One region of the Streptomyces sp. XH2 genome, then DNA from elsewhere that is predicted to be linked to it. Evidence: predicted binding sites of a transcription regulator. Region 1 holds the regulator's gene; each other region holds the start of a gene.
What was found. Region 1 encodes HrcA, which represses chaperone genes, less so after heat shock. Its sites were predicted from a motif close to TTNGCACTCNGNNNNNCNGAGTGCNAA; they were not measured.
Positions count from the first base shown of each region.

Region 2: groES (co-chaperone GroES) is a predicted target of HrcA. The motif match lies at 4,103-4,129, and genes of this name have one in related genera.
Region 3: groL (chaperonin GroEL) is a predicted target of HrcA. The motif match lies at 2,906-2,932, and genes of this name have one in related genera.

Region 1 is NZ_JBMMMZ010000002.1:204,148-210,472, forward strand. It holds gene ACOTKD_RS04450 (AMP-dependent synthetase/ligase) at 1-715, shown strand, start outside; gene hemW (radical SAM family heme chaperone HemW) at 755-1,987, shown strand; gene ACOTKD_RS04460 (DUF3097 domain-containing protein) at 2,118-2,948, opposite strand; gene ACOTKD_RS04465 (MBL fold metallo-hydrolase) at 2,978-3,721, opposite strand; gene hrcA (heat-inducible transcriptional repressor HrcA) at 3,918-4,934, shown strand; gene dnaJ (molecular chaperone DnaJ) at 4,935-6,071, shown strand; gene ACOTKD_RS04480 (nitronate monooxygenase) at 6,170-6,325, shown strand, end outside.
Region 2 is NZ_JBMMMZ010000013.1:207,741-214,065, reverse strand. It holds gene ACOTKD_RS26575 (MOSC domain-containing protein) at 1-121, shown strand, start outside; gene ACOTKD_RS26570 (SDR family NAD(P)-dependent oxidoreductase) at 280-1,053, shown strand; gene ACOTKD_RS26565 (ester cyclase) at 1,130-1,828, shown strand; gene groL (chaperonin GroEL) at 1,927-3,549, opposite strand; gene groES (co-chaperone GroES) at 3,645-3,953, opposite strand; gene ACOTKD_RS26550 (polysaccharide deacetylase family protein) at 4,272-5,171, opposite strand; gene ACOTKD_RS26545 (class I SAM-dependent methyltransferase) at 5,247-6,325, shown strand, end outside.
Region 3 is NZ_JBMMMZ010000007.1:277,138-283,462, reverse strand. It holds gene ACOTKD_RS16495 (glucosyl-3-phosphoglycerate synthase) at 1-105, opposite strand, end outside; SAM riboswitch class I at 266-417, shown strand; gene thrC (threonine synthase) at 411-1,727, shown strand; gene ACOTKD_RS16485 (MoaD/ThiS family protein) at 1,777-2,052, shown strand; gene ACOTKD_RS16480 (cold-shock protein) at 2,476-2,682, shown strand; gene groL (chaperonin GroEL) at 3,095-4,717, shown strand; gene ACOTKD_RS16470 (PTS transporter subunit EIIC) at 4,839-6,269, opposite strand; gene murQ (N-acetylmuramic acid 6-phosphate etherase) at 6,277-6,325, opposite strand, start outside.

The sequences.
Region 1 (6,325 bases):
CGGCATCCACATCCTGGAGGGCTACGGCCTCACCGAGACCAGCGCCGCCAGCTTCGTCAACCCCGGCGAGGCCTACCGCACCGGCACGGTCGGCAAGCCCCTGCCCGGCACCGAGGTCCGCATCGCCGACGACGGCGAGATCCTCCTGCGCGGCCCCGGGGTCATGGCCGGCTACCACGGCCTGCCCGAGAAGACCGCCGAGGTCCTGGAGAGCGACGGCTGGTTCCACACCGGCGACATCGGCGAGCTGTCCCCCGACGGCTACCTGCGCATCACCGACCGCAAGAAGGACCTGATCAAGACCTCGGGCGGCAAGTACGTCGCGCCGACCGAGATCGAGGGCCGCTTCAAGGCCCTGTGCCCCTTCGTCTCCAACGCCGTCGTGCACGGCGCCGACCGCAACTACTGCACCGCCCTCATCGCCCTCGACGAACCCACCCTCATGGCCTGGGCCGCCGACCACGGCCTCGCCGGCAAGCCCTACGCCGAGGTCGTCGCCGACCCGCGGACCGTCGAGCTCGTCGAGGGCTACGTGCAGCGGGTCAACGAGGGCCTCCAGCGCTGGCAGACGATCAAGAAGTTCCGGCTGCTGCCGCGCGACCTGGACGTCGAGCACGGCGAGCTCACCCCGAGCCTGAAGCTGAAGCGGCCCGCGGTCGAGCGGCAGTACAAGCACCTGATCGACGAGATGTACGAGGGCGCCCGGGAAGCGTGAGCCGACCGGTCCACTCCGGCGATGCCGGACAATGGACCCATGCCTTCCGTACTGCCTGACGGCGAACCCATGCCCGAGGACGGGGCCCTGCCCGGTCACGCCCTTGCCGGCGCCGGGCAGCGGCCGCTCGGGTTCTACCTGCACGTGCCGTACTGCGCGACGCGCTGCGGGTACTGCGACTTCAACACGTACACCGCGAGCGAGCTGCGCGGCTCCGGCGGCGCGCTCGCCTCGCGGGACAACTACGCCGAGACGGTCGAGCGGGAGATCCGCCTCGCACGGAAGGTCCTGGGCGACGACCCGCGCCCCGTCGAGACCGTCTTCGTCGGCGGCGGCACGCCCACCCTGCTGCCCGCCGCCGGCCTCGTCCGGATGCTCGCCGCGATCCGCGACGAGTTCGGCCTCGCGGACGGCGCGGAGATCACCACCGAGGCGAACCCCGAGTCCGTCGACCTGCGCTACCTCGCCGAGCTCCGCGAGGGCGGCTTCAACCGGATCTCCTTCGGCATGCAGAGCGCCCGGCAGCACGTCCTGAAGATCCTCGACCGCACGCACACGCCGGGCCGCCCCGAGGCGTGCGTCGCGGAGGCGCGCGCGGCCGGGTTCGAGCACGTCAACCTCGACCTGATCTACGGCACGCCCGGGGAGTCCGACGACGACTGGCGCGCCTCGCTGGACGCGGCCGTCGGCGCCGGTCCCGACCACGTCTCCGCGTACGCGCTGATCGTCGAGGAGGGCACCCGGCTCGCCCGCCGGATCCGCCGCGGCGAGGTCCCCATGACCGACGACGACGTCCACGCCGACCGCTACCTCATCGCCGAGGAGGCGCTCACGGCCGCGGGCTTCTCCTGGTACGAGGTCTCCAACTGGGCCACGTCCGACGCCGGCCGCTGCCGCCACAACGAGCTCTACTGGCGCGGCGCGGACTGGTGGGGTGCGGGCCCCGGCGCGCACTCCCACGTCGGGGGCGTGCGGTGGTGGAACGTCAAGCACCCGGGCGCGTACGCGCAGGCGCTGGCCGAGGGGCGGTCGCCGGGCGCGGGACGGGAAGTCCTGCCGGACGAGGACCGCCGGGTCGAGCGGATCCTGCTGGAACTGCGGCTGATCGACGGCTGCCCGCTGTCGCTGCTGAAGCCGGCGGGTGCGGCGGCCGCTGCTCGCGCCTTGGCGGACGGCCTGCTGGACCCCGGCCCGTACGAGCGGGGCCGCGCGGTCCTGACGCTGCGGGGCCGGCTCCTGGCGGACGCGGTGGTGCGGGACCTGGTGGACTGAGCCTCAAGCGCCGCACGGGCTGGAATTCAGCCCGTCCGGCGATGGAGGACGACGCGCGTCCGGCGCGGACCGGGGCCCGGGGCGGAGCCCCGGTTTCGGGAAGGGGCGGGTCAGGGGAGAAGCCTCCGCGCTAGCCCACCGGCACCGTCACGAAGTCGATCAGCTCCTCGACCCTGCCCAAGAGCTCCGGCTCCAGGTCCTTATAAGACCGCACGCCCGAAAGGATCCGCTGCCACGCGGCGCCCGTGTTCGACGGCCACCCCAGCGCCTCACAAACCCCCGTCTTCCAGTCCTGCCCCCGCGGCACCCGCGGCCACTCCCGGATGCCCACGGAGGAGGGCTTGACCGCCTCCCACACGTCCACGTACGGGTGACCCACGACGAGGACGTGCTCGCCCGTCACCTCCGCCGCGATCCTCGACTCCTTCGAGCCGGGCACGAGGTGGTCCACGAGGACGCCGAGCCGCGCGTCGGGCCCGGGGGCGAAGGAGCGGACGATCGCCGGGAGGTCGTCGACGCCCTCCAGGTACTCGACGACCACGCCCTCGATGCGCAGGTCGTCGCCCCACACCCGTTCCACGAGCTCCGCGTCGTGGCGGCCCTCCACGTAGATGCGCCCCGCCCGGGCGACGCGCGCCCGCGCGCCCGGGACGGCGATCGAGCCGGATGCCGTCCGCGCGGGCCCCTTGGCGGCGGGCGCGGAGGAGGGTCGTACGAGGGTGACGACGCGCCCCTCCAGCAGGAAGCCCCGCGGCTCCATCGGGAAGACGCGGTGCTTGCCGAAGCGGTCCTCCAGGGTGACCACGGGCCCCTGCGCCGTCTTCTCGCAGCGGATCACCGCCCCGCAGAAGCCGGTGGTGACCTCCTCGACCACGAGATCGACGTCCGCGGCCACCTCGGGCGCGGGCTGCTGCTTCTTCCACGGGGGAGTGAGATCGGGTCCGTACTGTCTGCTGCGCATGGAGATCATTCTTCCCGCGGCGCACACGGTTACGACACGTCGAAGCGCGCCGCCAAGGCGTCCCGCTGCGCCCGTACGAATCCCGCGTCCACCGCCGCCCCGTGCCCCGGCACGTACACCGCGTCCTCGCCGCCGAGCTCCAGCAGCCGGTCGAGGGCCGCGGGCCAGCACCGGGGCAGAGCGTCCGGACCGGCCTGGGGTTCGCCGGACTCCTCGACGACGTCCCCGCAGAAGACGACCTCGGGCGCTCCGCCGCGACCCGCGACGAAGACCGCCAGGTCGTGCGCGGTGTGGGCGGGCCCGAGGTTGGCGAGGAGGGCCTGCCGTCCGCCGCCCAGGTCGAGCGTCAGCTCCCCGCTGACCGGGTGCCGGGGCACGACGAGGCGCTCGGCGGCCTCCGCCGCGGCCCCGGGCGCGAGCCCGTACCGCTCGGCGTCCAGGCGGATCTCCTCGCGCTCGCGCCGCATCAGCTCGGCGGCGCCCACCGCTCCGTACACCTCCGCGCCCGGGAACGCGGCCGTGCCGAACACGTGGTCGAAGTGGGGGTGCGTAAGAGCGATATGCGTCACGCTCCGGCCGAACAGCTCCCGCACCTCTTGCCCGAGTTCCGCCCCCTCCGCAACCGTCGCCCCGGTGTCCACGAGCAGCACACCCGTACTGCCGACGATCACCCCTACTGTGGCGTCCCACGCAGGCATTCGGCGGCGTGCGACCCCCGGCGCGAGCCGTTCCCACCGTGCTTCCGCCCCCTGGCCTTGCTGACCGCTGTCCATACCAGGACGCTAGCGGGAGCGCGGTACGGTTGCCCGTCCGGCTGTCCTTCCCCGGGGGGCGCGGGCGCCGCGGCGCGGACGGCTCTTGCCCTGGCTGTGGTGCACGGCCGTACACTGGCTGGAGGGCTTTGGCACTCGCCACCACTGAGTGCCAGGATCGGCCCCGTAAGACGGTCTGGACTTGGAGGTGCGCGCGATGCTGAGCGAACGCAGGCTCGAGGTGTTGCGCGCCATCGTCCAGGACTATGTGGGCACCGAGGAGCCCGTCGGCTCCAAGGCCCTCACCGAGCGGCACCGGCTGGGCGTGTCCCCGGCCACGGTGCGCAACGACATGGCCGCGCTGGAGGAGGAGGGCTTCATCGCCCAGCCGCACACCAGCGCCGGCCGCATCCCGACCGACAAGGGCTACCGGCTCTTCGTCGACCGGCTCGCGGGCGTCAAGCCCCTGTCGACCCCGGAGCGGCGCGCCATCCAGAACTTCCTGGACGGCGCCGTCGACCTGGACGACGTCGTGGGGCGCACGGTCCGCCTGCTGGCGCAGCTGACCCGGCAGGTCGCCGTGGTGCAGTACCCGTCGCTGACCAGGTCGACGGTGCGCCACGTGGAGCTGCTCTCGCTCGCGCCGGCCCGCGTCATGCTCGTCCTGATCACCGACACCGGGCGCGTCGAACAGCGCATGATCGACTGCCCGGCCCCGATCGGGGAGAATTCGCTGGCGGACCTCCGCGCCCGGCTCAACAGCCGCGTCGTGGGCCGCCGGTTCACGGATGTGCCGCAGCTGGTCTCGGATCTCGCCGAGTCCTTCGAGCAGGAGGACCGCGGAACCGTTTCTACGGTGCTCGCCACCCTGCTGGAGACGCTCGTCGAGGAGACCGAGGAGCGGCTCATGATCGGCGGCACCGCCAATCTCACCCGTTTCGGGCACGACTTCCCCCTCACCATCCGGCCCGTGCTGGAGGCGCTGGAGGAGCAGGTCGTGCTGCTGAAGCTGCTGGGCGAGGCCAAGGACTCCGGGATGACGGTGCGCATCGGCCATGAGAACGCTCACGAGGGACTGAACTCCACATCGGTCGTCGCCGTCGGCTACGGTTCGGGCGACGAGGCAGTCGCCAAACTCGGCGTGGTCGGACCGACCCGCATGGACTACCCCGGAACGATGGGAGCGGTACGCGCAGTGGCACGTTACGTCGGACAGATCCTGGCGGAGTCGTAAGTGGCCACGGACTACTACGCGGTCCTGGGCGTACGGCGTGACGCCTCGCAGGACGAGATCAAGAAGGCCTTCCGCCGCCTCGCCCGCGAGCTGCACCCGGACGTGAATCCGGACCCGAAGACGCAGGAGCGGTTCAAGGAGATCAACGCCGCCTACGAGGTGCTCTCGGACCCGCAGAAGAAGCAGGTCTACGACCTCGGCGGCGACCCGCTCTCGGCGTCCGGCGGCGGTGGCGGGGCCGGTGGCTTCGGCGCGGGCTTCGGCAACTTCTCCGACATCATGGACGCCTTCTTCGGCCAGGCGTCGCAGCGCGGCCCGCGCTCGCGCACCCGGCGCGGCCAGGACGCCATGATCCGTCTCGAAGTGACCCTCGACGAGGCCACGTTCGGGACCACCAAGGAGATCCAGGTCGACACCGCCGTCGTCTGCACCACGTGCAGCGGCGAGGGCGCGGCCCCGGGCACCTCCGCCCAGACGTGTGACATGTGCCGCGGCCGCGGTGAGGTCTCGCAGGTCACCCGCTCCTTCCTCGGCCAGGTCATGACGTCCCGGCCGTGCCCGCAGTGCCAGGGCTTCGGCACGGTCGTGCCGACCCCCTGCCCGGAGTGCGCCGGTGACGGCCGCGTCCGCTCGCGGCGCACCCTGACCGTCAAGATCCCGGCCGGTGTCGACAACGGCACCCGGATCCAGCTCGCGGGCGAGGGCGAGGTCGGCCCCGGCGGCGGCCCCGCCGGCGACCTCTACGTGGAGATCCACGAGAAGCCGCACACGGTCTTCCAGCGCCGCGGCGACGACCTGCACTGCACGGTCACCATCCCGATGACGGCCGCGGCCCTCGGCACCAAGGTGCCGCTGGAGACCCTGGACGGCATCGAGGAGATCGACATCCGCCCCGGCACGCAGTCGGGCCAGTCGATCCCGCTGCACCAGCGCGGTGTCACGCACCTGCGCGGCGGCGGCCGCGGTGACCTCGTCGTCCACGTCGAGGTGATCACCCCCGGCAAGCTGGACCCGCAGCAGGAGGACCTGCTGCGGCAGCTGGCGAAGCTGCGGGGCGAGGAGCGGCCGATGGGCGAGTTCAAGCCGGGGCAGCAGGGGCTGTTCTCGCGGCTGAAGGACGCGTTCAACGGGCACTGAGCCCCGTAACACCTTCATCACGCCTTGATCGACGATCGCCGGACGGGCCCGCAGCGGACCCGTCCGGCGATCGTCATCGCCTGTGACACGATGTGTGCATGGCTTACGAACCCAGGGTGGCTTCCGCGCTCGCCGGACTGTGCCGGCACCCGGTCGTGCAGGCCCCCATGGCGGGTGGCGCCTCCGGGCCCGCCCTCGCGGCCGCGGTCTCCGAGGCGGGCGCCCTCGGCTTCCTGGCCGCCGGCTACAAGACG
Region 2 (6,325 bases), on a different contig from region 1:
GTCCTTCCTCTTCCGTGCGAACACCGTCGAGCGGACGCTGCTCCCCCGCGTTCTGGCAGCCGGGGACGCCCTTCACCCCGAGACGCGCAAGAAGGTCCTGGCGTATCAGGCGAGCCTCTGACGGCACCCCGGACGGCCGCCCGGTGAGGGCCGGCGCCGCCCGGCCCGCGCTCTGAAGGTCTCCGTCCGCCGCCCGGTGACCGTCAATCAGCGCCCGACAAGCCGTCAAAACGCCGTACGGGATCGGCATGGGCGTCCGCCGGGCTCTACGGTGCCGGTATGACGACTGTTTTGATCACAGGGGCGACGGCCGGGATCGGCGCCGCGTTCGCGCGCCGCCTGGCGGGCGACGGGCACGACCTCGTTCTCGTGGCCCGCGACGAGGAGCGGCTCGGCCGGCACGCGACCGAGCTCCACGACCGGCACGGCGTGGAGGTGGAGGTCCTCCCGGCGGACCTCTCCCAGGACGAGGGCATCGAGGCGGTCGAGGCGCGGCTGCGCGACCGCGAGCGCCCGGTGCACCTGCTGGTCAACAACGCCGGGTTCGGCAACAAGGGCGGCTATCTGGAGGTGTCCCTCGCCGACGAGCTCAAGATGCTCAAGGTGCACTGCGAGGCGGTGCTGCGGCTGACGTCCGCGGCGGCCGAGGGGATGCGCGAGCGCAAGCGCGGCGCGGTGATCAATGTGGCGTCGGTGGCCGCGTTCGTCCCGCGCGGCACGTACGGCGCGAGCAAGTCCTGGGTCGTGCAGTTCACCCAGGGCGCCGCGCGCGACCTGGCCGGGAGCGGGGTGCGGCTGATGGCGCTGTGCCCCGGCTTCGTCCGGACGGAGTTCCACCAGCGGGCCGGGATGGGCACGGACAACGTGCCGGGCTGGCTGTGGCTGGACGCCGACAAGGTGGTGACGGCGGCGCTGCGGGACCTGTCGCAGGGCAAGACGCTCTCGGTGCCCGACCCGCGGTACAAGGCCATGACCGGACTGATGAAGCTGGCACCGCGCAGGGTGGTGTCGCGGGCGTCGTCGACGACGGGCCGCAAGTACGGGCCGAAGTAGGCCCAGGCGCCACGCGCCCTCGCCCTCCCGGGTGATCTCTTCAGGACTAACCTGGACATATCACCCGGGAGGCGCCATGACTTTCGTACAGATCATCGACTGCAGGACGAGCCGGTACGACGACATGAACCGGCTGATGGACGACTGGGTCGCCGCGACCGAGGGGAAGCGCACCGCCACGCACTCGATCGTGGGCAAGGACCGCGCGCAGGACGGCCACTACGTGGAGATCGTGGAGTTCCCCTCCTACGAGGACGCGATGCGCAACTCGCAGCTCCCCGAGACCGACCGGATCTTCGCCGAGATGGTCGCGCTCTGCGACGGGATGCCCAGCTTCACCAACCTCGACGTGCTCCGCGACGAGCAGCTCAACAAGACCACCGCCCGCCGCTTCTTCGAGGAAGTGGCGCGGGACGGCGACCTCGGCCTGATGGACGAGCTCTTCACCGCCGGCTACCGCGACCACGACATCGGCAAGGAGGAGCCCACCGTCGTCGGCCTGGACGCCATGCGCTCCGACGTCGAGGGCTGGCGGGACGCGTTCGACTTCGGCTTCACCCTCCACTCCCAGCTCGCCGAGGGCGACGAGGTCGCCACGCGCTGGACCTGGCGCGGCACGCATCAGGGCGACTTCATGGGTCACCAGCCCACCGGGCAGGAAGTGACCATGGAGGGCACCACCACCTTCCGCTTCCAGGACGGGAAGATCGCCGAGGGCTGGTGGATCTACGACATGCTGGGGCTGAAGCGGCAGCTGGAGTCGGGGCCGGTGTGAACCACAGGCACCCGTGAACGGCCGGAGCCCGGCACCCACCAGGGGTGCCGGGCTCCGGACTGCGGCCGCTGTGCGGCGTGAGGTCAGTGCCTCAGGGGTCAGTGCGAGTGACCGTGGCCGTGACCGGCCTCGGCCTCCTCCTCTTCCTTCTTCTCGACGACCAGGGTCTCGGTCGTGAGCAGCAGGGAGGCGATGGAGGCGGCGTTCTCCAGGGCGGAGCGGGTGACCTTGACCGGGTCGATGACGCCGGCCTTCACCAGGTCGCCGTACTCGCCGGTGGCGGCGTTGAAGCCCTGGCCCTTGTCGAGCTCGGCGACCTTGGAGGTGATGACGTAGCCCTCGAGGCCGGCGTTCTCGGCGATCCAGCGCAGCGGCTCGACGACGGCGCGGCGGACGACGGCGACACCGGTGGCCTCGTCGCCCTCCTTGCCGAGGTTGCCCTCGAGCACCTTGACGGCGTGGACGAGCGCGGAGCCACCACCGGAGACGATGCCCTCCTCGACCGCGGCGCGGGTCGCGGAGATGGCGTCCTCCAGACGGTGCTTCTTCTCCTTGAGCTCGACCTCGGTGGCCGCACCCACGCGGATGACGCAGACGCCACCGGCGAGCTTGGCGAGGCGCTCCTGGAGCTTCTCGCGGTCCCAGTCGGAGTCCGTGGCCTCGATCTCGGCCTTGATCTGGGCGACGCGGCCCTGGACGTCCCCGGCGTTGCCGCCGCCGTCCACGATCGTGGTGTCGTCCTTGGTGATGGTCACGCGGCGGGCGGAGCCCAGCACGTCCAGGCCGACCTGGTCGAGCTTGAGGCCGACCTCCTCGGCGACGACGGTGCCGCCGGTCAGGGTGGCCATGTCGCCCAGCATCGCCTTGCGGCGGTCGCCGAAGCCCGGGGCCTTGACGGCCACGGCGTTGAAGGTGCCGCGGATCTTGTTGACGACGAGGGTGGAGAGGGCCTCGCCCTCGACGTCCTCGGCGATGATCAGCAGCGGCTTGGAGGAGCCGCCCTGGATGATCTTCTCCAGCAGGGGCAGCAGGTCCTGGATCGAGGAGATCTTGCCCTGGTGGATGAGGATGTACGGGTCCTCGAGGACGGCCTCCATGCGCTCCTGGTCGGTGACCATGTAGGGCGACAGGTAACCCTTGTCGAAGGCCATGCCCTCGGTGAAGTCCAGCTCCAGGCCGAAGGTGTTGGACTCCTCGACGGTGATGACACCGTCCTTGCCGACCTTGTCCATCGCCTCGGCGATGAGCTCGCCGACCTGCTTGTCCTGGGCGGACAGGGCGGCGACGGCGGCGATGTCGGCCTTGTCGTCGATCGGGCGGGCGGTCGCGAGCAGCTCGTCGGAGACGGCCTTGACCGCGGCGTCGATGCCCTTCTTCAGGGCGGCCGGGGAGGCGCCGGCGGCGACGTTGCGCAGACCCTCGCGGACCAGCGCCTGGGCCAGGACGGTCGCGGTGGTGGTGCCGTCACCCGCGATGTCGTTGGTCTTGGTCGCCACCTCCTTGACGAGCTGGGCGCCCAGGTTCTCGTACGGGTCCTCGATCTCGACCTCACGGGCGATGGTGACGCCGTCGTTGGTGATGGTCGGGGCGCCGAACTTCTTGTCGATGACGACGTTGCGGCCCTTGGGGCCGATCGTCACCTTGACCGTGTCGGCCAGCTTGTTGACACCGCGCTCGAGGGCGCGACGGGCGTCCTCGTCGAACTTCAGGATCTTCGCCATGGCTTGCTTCAAGTCCTCTCAAACGAACCGCGCCCCGGACCCCGGCGGCATACACACACGGGAACCAGGGCGCAGATCACATCAAACGGGGTGAATTACTTCTCGATGATCGCGAGCACGTCGCGAGCCGAGAGGACGAGGTACTCGTCACCGTTGTACTTCACCTCGGTGCCGCCGTACTTGCTGTAGAGCACGACGTCGCCGACGTTCACGTCGAGCGGAAGACGCTGACCGTCCTCGAAGCGGCCCGGGCCCACGGCCAGGACGACGCCCTCCTGGGGCTTCTCCTTGGCGGTGTCCGGGATGACCAGGCCAGAGGCCGTGGTCTGCTCGGCGTCGAGCGGCTGGACCACGATGCGGTCCTCGAGCGGCTTGATGGCAACCTTGGAGCTGGCGGTCGTCACGATCCGACCTCCCCCTTCGGAGATTCACGGGGTTATCTGTCTGAGGTGGCGACCAGGAGGATCCGTCGTCGCGGGTGCCGGATTCTGCCCGTCGCTGTGTTTGGCACTCCCGGGTGGAGAGTGCCAACGGAGCCGAGACTATGACGCGGTTAGCACTCGGTCAAGCGGAGTGCCAATTCGCCGTGCGGCGAGCTCGCAGTTCACCCGTGCGGGTACGGGACCGCGACCCGTGCGGGTACGGGGATCGCGGGCACGAGCCGCCGGAGCGCCGGCACGCGGATCTTCCCGTTCTTCCCGCGTGCCGCTACCCGCGCGCGGCTATACGTAATCCTCCAGACGCGCCACGGTGAACCCCTGCCGCTCGATGCTGCGCAGCATGTTGGCGACCATCTTGGTCATCGTCGTGCCCTTGAGCTCCGAGGGCCCGCGGAAGTGGGCGAGGACGATGTCGCCGGGACGCAGTTTGTCGCCCTCCGCGTAGCGCATGTCGTTGATCTGCATCGTCACCTCCCACAGCAGCAGCGCCTTGACCCCGCAGCCGCCGGCCGCGGCGAGGGTGGCGTCGTTGTAATTGCCGTAGGGCGGACGGAACAGGGGCGGCTTGCCGCCGTACCGCTTCTCCAGGACATCCTGCTGCCCGCAGATCTCGCGGCGCTGGGCGTCGGCGGAGAGGGTGCGCAGGTTGGGGTGGGAGAGGGTGTGGTTGTTGATGGTGTTGCGGTTCCCCTCGCCGCGCAGTTGCTCGAAGTAGCCGTAGCCGGTCCCCGCACGGGCGATGTCGTCGGTGAGGAACATCGTGAAGGGCAGCTTGAGGTCCTTGGCCATCTTCACGAACTCCGGGTCCTTCTCCGCACCGTCGTCGAAGGTCAGGAAGACGACCTTGTCGCTGGTGGGAACGCGCCGGATGACCTTCGGCGCGGCGCCGGGCTTCGTTGCGTCCGTCAGCTTGGCGGAGGGCGGGGCCGGGGGCGCGGCGAGGGGCTTGTCGAGGCCCCAGCGGCGGTAGGCGGCGGCGTCGGGGGCGGCCGAGGGCGAGGCCGGGGCCGTCGATTCCGTACGGGGAGAGGGAGCGCCGGACGCCTTCTTGCCGCCATTCCCGCCGTTCCCGCCGGACGAACCGGAGCAGCCGGCGAGGAGGAGAGGCAGCAGGAGCGCGCCGGCGACGACAGCACGGGCGGATGTGCGGGCGGGTCGCGGGCCGGATATAGAGGAGCTCACACCTCCGATTGTTGTGCATGCGTTCGAGATGGGCAGCGGCGGCGGCCTGTCAGTGGGCTGGGCAAGAATGGCCGGGTGCCAGCACAGAACGAACCGAACGCAACCGCGGCCGTCACCGCCTTCACCGCCCTCCTCACGGAGGAGGGCCGGGGCCTGCTCGCCGAGCTGCGCGACCACGACCCCGCCAAGGAGCTGGCCACGGCGACCCGGCTGCGCCGCGACCACCCCGCGGAGCTCGTCTCGGCGGCGCTCGGCATGGCCCGGCTGCGGCAGCGGGCGGTGGCGAAGTTCGGCGCGGAGGACGCGTACCGGATGTTCTTCACGCCCAACGGCGTGGAGCAGTCGACGCGCCGCTCCGTGGCGGACTACCGCGCGGCCCGCTTCGCCGCGCTCGGCATCGGCTCGGTCGCGGACCTGTGCTGCGGCATCGGCGGCGACGCGATCGCGCTGGCCCGGCTGGGCATCCGCGTCCTCGCCGTCGACCGCGACCCGCTGACCTGCGAGGTCGCGCGCGCGAACGCGCAGGCGCTGGGGCTGGCGGATCTCATCGAGGTGCGCTGCGCGGACGTGGCCGACGTGGACACCTCGGGCTACGACGCGGTGTTCGTCGACCCGGCGCGGCGGGGCGGCCGCGGCCGCATCTTCGACCCCGAGGCGTACTCCCCGCCGCTGTCGTGGGCGATCGAAGCGGCGCGGAAGGCTCCGCACGCGGCGCTCAAGATCGCCCCCGGGGTGCCGCACGAGGCCGTCCCGGACGACGCGGAGGCCGAGTGGATCTCGGACGGCGGCGACGTGAAGGAGGCCGTGCTGTGGTTCGGCACGGCCCCGGGCGCGCGCCGGGCCACCCTGCTCCCGGGCGGGCACTCGCTGGTGGGGGCGGGACTTCCCGACCCGGCGGTACGGCCGGTCGGGCGGTATCTGTACGAGCCGGACGGCGCGGTGATCCGCGCGCACCTGGTGGCGGACGTGGCGGCGGAGCTGGGCGACAGCGGCCTGATCGACGAGACCATCGCGTACGTGACGAGCGACGAGCTGCGGGCCACGGACTACGCGTCGGCGTACGAGATCACCGACGTGCTGCCCTTCAACCTGAAGAAGCTGAAGGCGCTGCTGCGGGAGCGGAAGGTGGGGGTCGTGACCGTGAAGAAGCGCGG
Region 3 (6,325 bases), on a different contig from region 1:
CACCGTGGTGCCGGAGTCCCTCTTGGCAGCCAGAAGCACGTCGAGCGGACGATCAGCAGCGGACCAGGACCGCTCGGCCAGCCAGCGCTCCACCTCTTCCAGCACGTGTACGACTCCTCGTTGTGGTGCGTTGTGACGCATCTCGCGGTGCGGACGGCCCTCTCAACGGGCCATCGCTTCCGTTACAGTCTTGAACAACGCGGACCGCCGTCCTATGTCGGGGTCGCGCGTGCCACAAACGCCTGGGCCCCGCCCAGCGCCATACCGCTCATCCAGAGGGGCAGAGGGACACGGCCCGTTGAAGCCCCGGCAACCCTCCAGCCGGTCTCCCGTCGACATCGTTCGCACGGCGAGGCTCCCGGCGGGGAAGGTGCCAAATCCGTCTCGTGGCGACGTACGCCGCGAGGAAGATGAGGAGAAAGGGCCTCGCCTCCATGGCTGTGCAGTCTGTTGAACCCTCTACCACTTCTGTGGACCTCGGACCCGCCGTGGCACTCTCCTGCCGCGAGTGCGGAGAGCGCTTCGGCCTCGGTCCCCTCTTCGCCTGCGCCCTGTGCTTCGGCCCCCTCGAAGTCGCCTACGAACTGCCCGCCGGTGGGCCCCGTCAAGCCGCTGAGTTGCGGAAGCGGATCGAGGACGGCCCCGCGAACATCTGGCGCTACGCCCCCCTGCTCCCCGTCCCCGCCGACGTCGCGGCCAAGCCGAACCTCAACCCCGGCCTCACCAAGCTCGTCAAGGCCGACAACCTCGCCCGCGAACTGGGCGTGACCGGCGGCCTGTACGTCAAGGACGACTCCGGCAACCCCACGCACTCCTTCAAGGACCGCGTGGTCGCCATCGCCGTCGAGGCCGCCCGCGCCTTCGGGTTCACGACGCTGTCGTGCTCGTCCACGGGGAACCTGGCGGGTGCGGTCGGGGCCGCGGCCGCCCGGGCCGGGTTCCAGTCGTGCGTCTTCATCCCGCACGACCTGGAGGCCGGGAAGGTCGTCATGGCCGCGGTGTACGGCGGCGACCTCGTCGGCATCGAAGGCACGTACGACGACGTCAACCGCTTCTGCAGCGAGCTGATCGGCGACCCGCTGGGGGAGGGCTGGGGCTTCGTCAACGTCAACCTCCGTCCGTACTACGGCGAGGGCTCGAAGACCCTCGCCTACGAGATCTGCGAGCAGCTGGGCTGGCGGCTGCCCGACCAGATCGTCGTGCCGATCGCCTCGGGCTCCCAGCTCACGAAGATCGACAAGGGGTTGAAGGAGCTCGTCGCGCTCGGGCTGGTCGAGGACCGCCCGTACAAGATCTTCGGCGCTCAGGCGGAAGGGTGCTCGCCGGTCTCGCGCGCCTTCAAGGACGGGCACGACGTCGTACGGCCCGTGAAGCCGGACACGATCGCGAAGTCGCTCGCCATCGGCAACCCGGCGGACGGGCCGTACGTGCTGGACATCGCGCGGCGCACGGGCGGGGCGGTGGAGGACGTCACCGACGAGCAGATCGTGGACGCGATCCGGCTGCTGGCGCGGACGGAGGGGATCTTCGCGGAGACGGCGGGCGGGGTGACGGTGGGGGTGACGAAGAAGCTCATCGAGGACGGGGTGCTCGACCCTTCGCTGACCACGGTCGTGCTCAACACGGGCGACGGGCTCAAGACGCTCGATGCCGTTGCGGCCGGGCCCACGGCGACGATCCGGCCGTCGCTGGAGGCGTTCCGCGCCGCGGGGCTGTCCGTCCGCTGACGTCAGCCGCTGATCACTTCTCGTTTCTCCACCGAAGGTGAGTAAACCTATGAGCGTCACCGTCCGTATCCCCACCATCCTCCGCACCTACACCGGCGGCAAGGCGGAAGTCCCCGCCGAGGGCGCGACCCTCTCCGAGGTCATCGCCGACCTGGAGGCCCACCACACCGGCATCGCCGCCCGCGTCCTCGACGAGAGCGGTCGGCTGCGCCGGTTCGTGAACGTCTACGTCAACGACGACGACGTCCGCTTCGAGCAGGGGCTGCAGACGCCCACCCCCGACGGCTCCGCCGTCTCCGTCATCCCTGCCGTCGCCGGCGGCTGAGGTTTCACAGGGTTCTTCCGTTATTGCCGCACCACATCCCCGGAATCGCCCCGGCCGCAGAAGCGGACGGGGCGATTCCGGCTGTTGAGCGCGATACAGTTGGGGCGATCCCCGCCCGGCGTCAGTGCCGAACGCATATGAGAACCCGTCAAGTTGTGCGCGAAGTGTGTGCACGAAATGCCGGGTTGGTTGTGTTTTTCCCGGCCCGACTTGCCCTGAAATACCCGGAGTTCAGCCGTTTCCCTCGATCGGCCATGCCCGGAATTCTCGTCCGAGTGACCTGTTGCAGACGGCATCCGTGCAGATACATTCAGCCGCGGTCGACGCGTTCCGGCGCACACCCACTGGGCTGCCAGGGGTGAGGTCTGACCCGGGTCCGCGAAGTGCGGTCCTGCGCAAGGGCCAGTAATAGGGGAGTTAGGCATGGCTCAGGGCACCGTCAAGTGGTTCAACGCGGAGAAGGGCTACGGCTTCATCGCGGTCGACGGTGGTGCGGATGTATTCGTCCACTACAGCGCGATTCAGATGGACGGCTACCGCACCCTCGAGGAGGGTCAGCGGGTCGAGTTCGAGATCTCGCAGGGCCAGAAGGGGCCGCAGGCGGACATGGTGAAGCTGCAGCAGGTCTGACGCGGCGCATCGACCACCGGCTCGCTCGGTTGGCCGCGGGGGCCCCCCCCGCGGGGGGGCGCACCCCTCGCGCGTGTGCGGGACGTGTGGGGTGGGTACGGCTGCCTGGGGTCCCCGCTCGGCGCCCCCGTGGGTGTGACCGTCGCCCCGGGGCGCCTGCGCCCCCGGCTGCCGCCGGGAGGTGCGCCCCCTGCCACGTGCGGAGGGTGTAGAGACCGAACCGCTTGCACTCGGGGTGGTCGAGTGCTAATCATTGGGCTTAGCACTCTCCGAGTGAGAGTGACAGATTTGGACCGTCGGTGAGGTCGGCGAGCCAAGCGGGGCAAGGAACCGCGGGGCGCGCAGGCCGTCCGTCGCGGGCGCCGGTGCGGTCCGGAGCAGTCTCCACCCCGTCCTGGGAGGACCACTTCACATGGCCAAGATCATCGCGTTCGACGAGGAGGCACGGCGCGGTCTCGAGCGCGGGATGAACCAGCTCGCCGACGCCGTCAAGGTCACCCTCGGCCCCAAGGGCCGCAACGTCGTCCTCGAGAAGAAGTGGGGCGCCCCCACGATCACCAACGATGGTGTGTCCATCGCCAAGGAGATCGAGCTCGAGGACCCGTACGAGAAGATCGGCGCCGAGCTGGTCAAGGAGGTCGCGAAGAAGACGGACGACGTCGCCGGTGACGGCACGACGACCGCGACCGTCCTCGCCCAGGCGCTGGTCCGCGAGGGTCTGCGCAACGTCGCCGCGGGTGCCAACCCGATGGCGCTGAAGCGCGGCATCGAGAAGGCCGTCGAGGCCGTCTCCGGCGCGCTGCTCGAGCAGGCCAAGGACGTGGAGACCAAGGAGCAGATCGCCTCCACCGCCTCCATCTCCGCCGCCGACACCCAGATCGGCGAGCTGATCGCCGAGGCCATGGACAAGGTCGGCAAGGAAGGCGTCATCACCGTCGAGGAGTCCCAGACCTTCGGTCTGGAGCTTGAGCTCACCGAGGGCATGCGCTTCGACAAGGGCTACATCTCGGCGTACTTCGCCACCGACATGGAGCGTATGGAGGCGTCCCTGGACGACCCGTACATCCTGATCGTCAACTCGAAGGTCTCCTCGGTCAAGGACCTGCTCCCGCTGCTGGAGAAGGTCATGCAGTCGGGCAAGCCGCTGCTGATCATCGCCGAGGACGTCGAGGGCGAGGCCCTGTCGACCCTGGTCGTCAACAAGATCCGCGGCACCTTCAAGTCCGTCGCCGTCAAGGCCCCGGGCTTCGGCGACCGCCGCAAGGCCATGCTGGGCGACATCGCCATCCTCACCGGTGGCACGGTCATCTCCGAGGAGGTCGGCCTCAAGCTGGAGAGCGCCGGTCTCGACCTGCTCGGCCGCGCCCGCAAGGTCGTCATCACCAAGGACGAGACGACCATCGTCGACGGTGCCGGTGACAGCGACCAGGTCCAGGGCCGCGTCAACCAGATCCGCGCCGAGATCGAGAACAGCGACTCCGACTACGACCGCGAGAAGCTGCAGGAGCGCCTGGCGAAGCTGGCCGGCGGCGTGGCCGTCATCAAGGCCGGTGCCGCGACCGAGGTCGAGCTCAAGGAGCGCAAGCACCGCATCGAGGACGCCGTTCGCAACGCGAAGGCGGCCGTCGAGGAGGGCATCGTCGCCGGTGGTGGCGTGGCCCTGCTGCAGGCCTCCCAGGTGTTCGAGAAGCTGGAGCTCGAGGGCGACGAGGCCACCGGTGCCGCCGCCGTCAAGCTGGCCCTGGAGGCCCCGCTCAAGCAGATCGCGGTCAACGCCGGTCTCGAGGGCGGCGTCGTCGTGGAGAAGGTGCGCAACCTGACCCCCGGCCACGGCCTCAACGCCGCCACGGGCGAGTACGTCGACCTGGTCGCCGAGGGCATCATCGACCCGGCCAAGGTCACCCGCTCCGCCCTGCAGAACGCCGCGTCCATCGCCGCGCTCTTCCTCACCACCGAGGCCGTCATCGCCGACAAGCCGGAGAAGGCCTCCGCGGCCGCTCCGGGCGGCATGCCGGGCGGTGACATGGACTTCTGATCCGTCGCGCACCGCGCACACGGATCGCTGTTCCAGCCGTTGAACGGCACCGAGGGCGGCACCCCTGTGGAGGGGGTGCCGCCCTCGGGCGTTCCAGGCGTCACGCGCGGTCGTTCGGGAGTCAGGAGATCCCGGCCGGCTCTTCGCTCGCCTTCGTCGCTTCGCTCACCTTGCCCATGCCGAAGAAGTACGTGATCACGAAGCCGGCCGCGTAGCCGGTCAGCAGGCCCGCGCCGTAGACGGCCACTGCCCGGACCGGCCCGTGCGTGCCCTGCAGCAAGGGGAAGAGCGCCCAGCCCGACGGGCCGATCGCCGTGGCGCCGACCCGGTCGCCCCACTGGGCCAGCAGCCCCACGACGCCCCCGCCGAACGCGCCGCCGACGCACGCCGTGACGAACGGGCGGCCCAGGGGGAGCGAGACGCCGTAGATCAGGGGTTCGCCGATGCCCAGGAGGCCGGCCGGGAGGGCGGAGCGGATCGTCCTGCGCACCGGGCCGTTGTGCGGCAGCCGCGCGTAGACCGCGAGGGCCGCGCCCACCTGGCCCGCGCCCGCCATCGCCAGGATCGGCAGGAGGACCGTGCAGCCCTGCTCCTGGATGAGCGTCGCGTGGATGGGGATGAGGGCCTGGTGCAGGCCCAGCATCACCAGGGGCAGGAACAGCCCGCCCAGGACGAAGCCCGCCGCCGCGCCGCCGTTCGCCAGCAGCCGGTCGGCGAAGCGGCCGACGGCAGTGGCGACCACGCCCGCCGCGTACATCAGCCCGTACAGCGTGACCAGGCCCGCCACCAGGACCGTCACCGCCGGGGTGACCAGGACGTCGAGGGCCTCCGGCACCCGGCGCCGGCACCAGCGTTCGACGCGCGTGGCGATCAGGGCCGCGGCCAGCGCGCCGAGGACTCCGCCCTGGCCGGGGGCGAGCCGCTCGCCGAACGCGGTCACCCGCTCCACGCCCGGGAAGACGGTGACCGCCGCGACGGCGCCGCCCAGCACGGGGGTGCCGCCGAACTCCTTGGCCGTGTTGCAGCCGACGAAGACGGCGATCAGGGACATGAAGCCCGACGCGCACGCGGCCAGGCCCGGGGCGAGCCCGGGCAGCCGGTGGAGGTTGGCGAGCAGCCCGGCCAGGCCCGCCACGATGCCGCAGCCGATCAGGGCGGGGATCAGCGGGACGAAGATCTGCGCGATCCGGCGCAGGAGCTCTTTGGCCGGGGTGGCGTTGCGGGCCTTGCGCGCGGCCCGGAGCGCCGCGCCGCGCTCGGCCAGCGCCCGCGCGGTGACCGGTCCTCCTTCCGCGTACTGCGCGAGCTCCGGCGCGACCTTGGCCACGGTGCCCGGACCGAGCACGATCTGGAAGGCCGTGCCGTCCTCGACGACGCCCAGGACCCCCGGCAGCGCCCGCAGTTCGCCGCGCCGGACGGCCGACGGATCCCGGACGGTCACCCGCAGGCGCGTCATGCAGTTCGTGACGGACGTGAGGTTCGCCGGGCCGCCGAGGAGGGGGAGGAGGAGCGCCGCGACCCCTGGCGCGTCGTCCGTCGTGTCCGGGGGCATGGTGCGGCTACCCCCGTGCCGCGCGGAGCGCGCTGCGCAGATGGCCTCCGGACTCG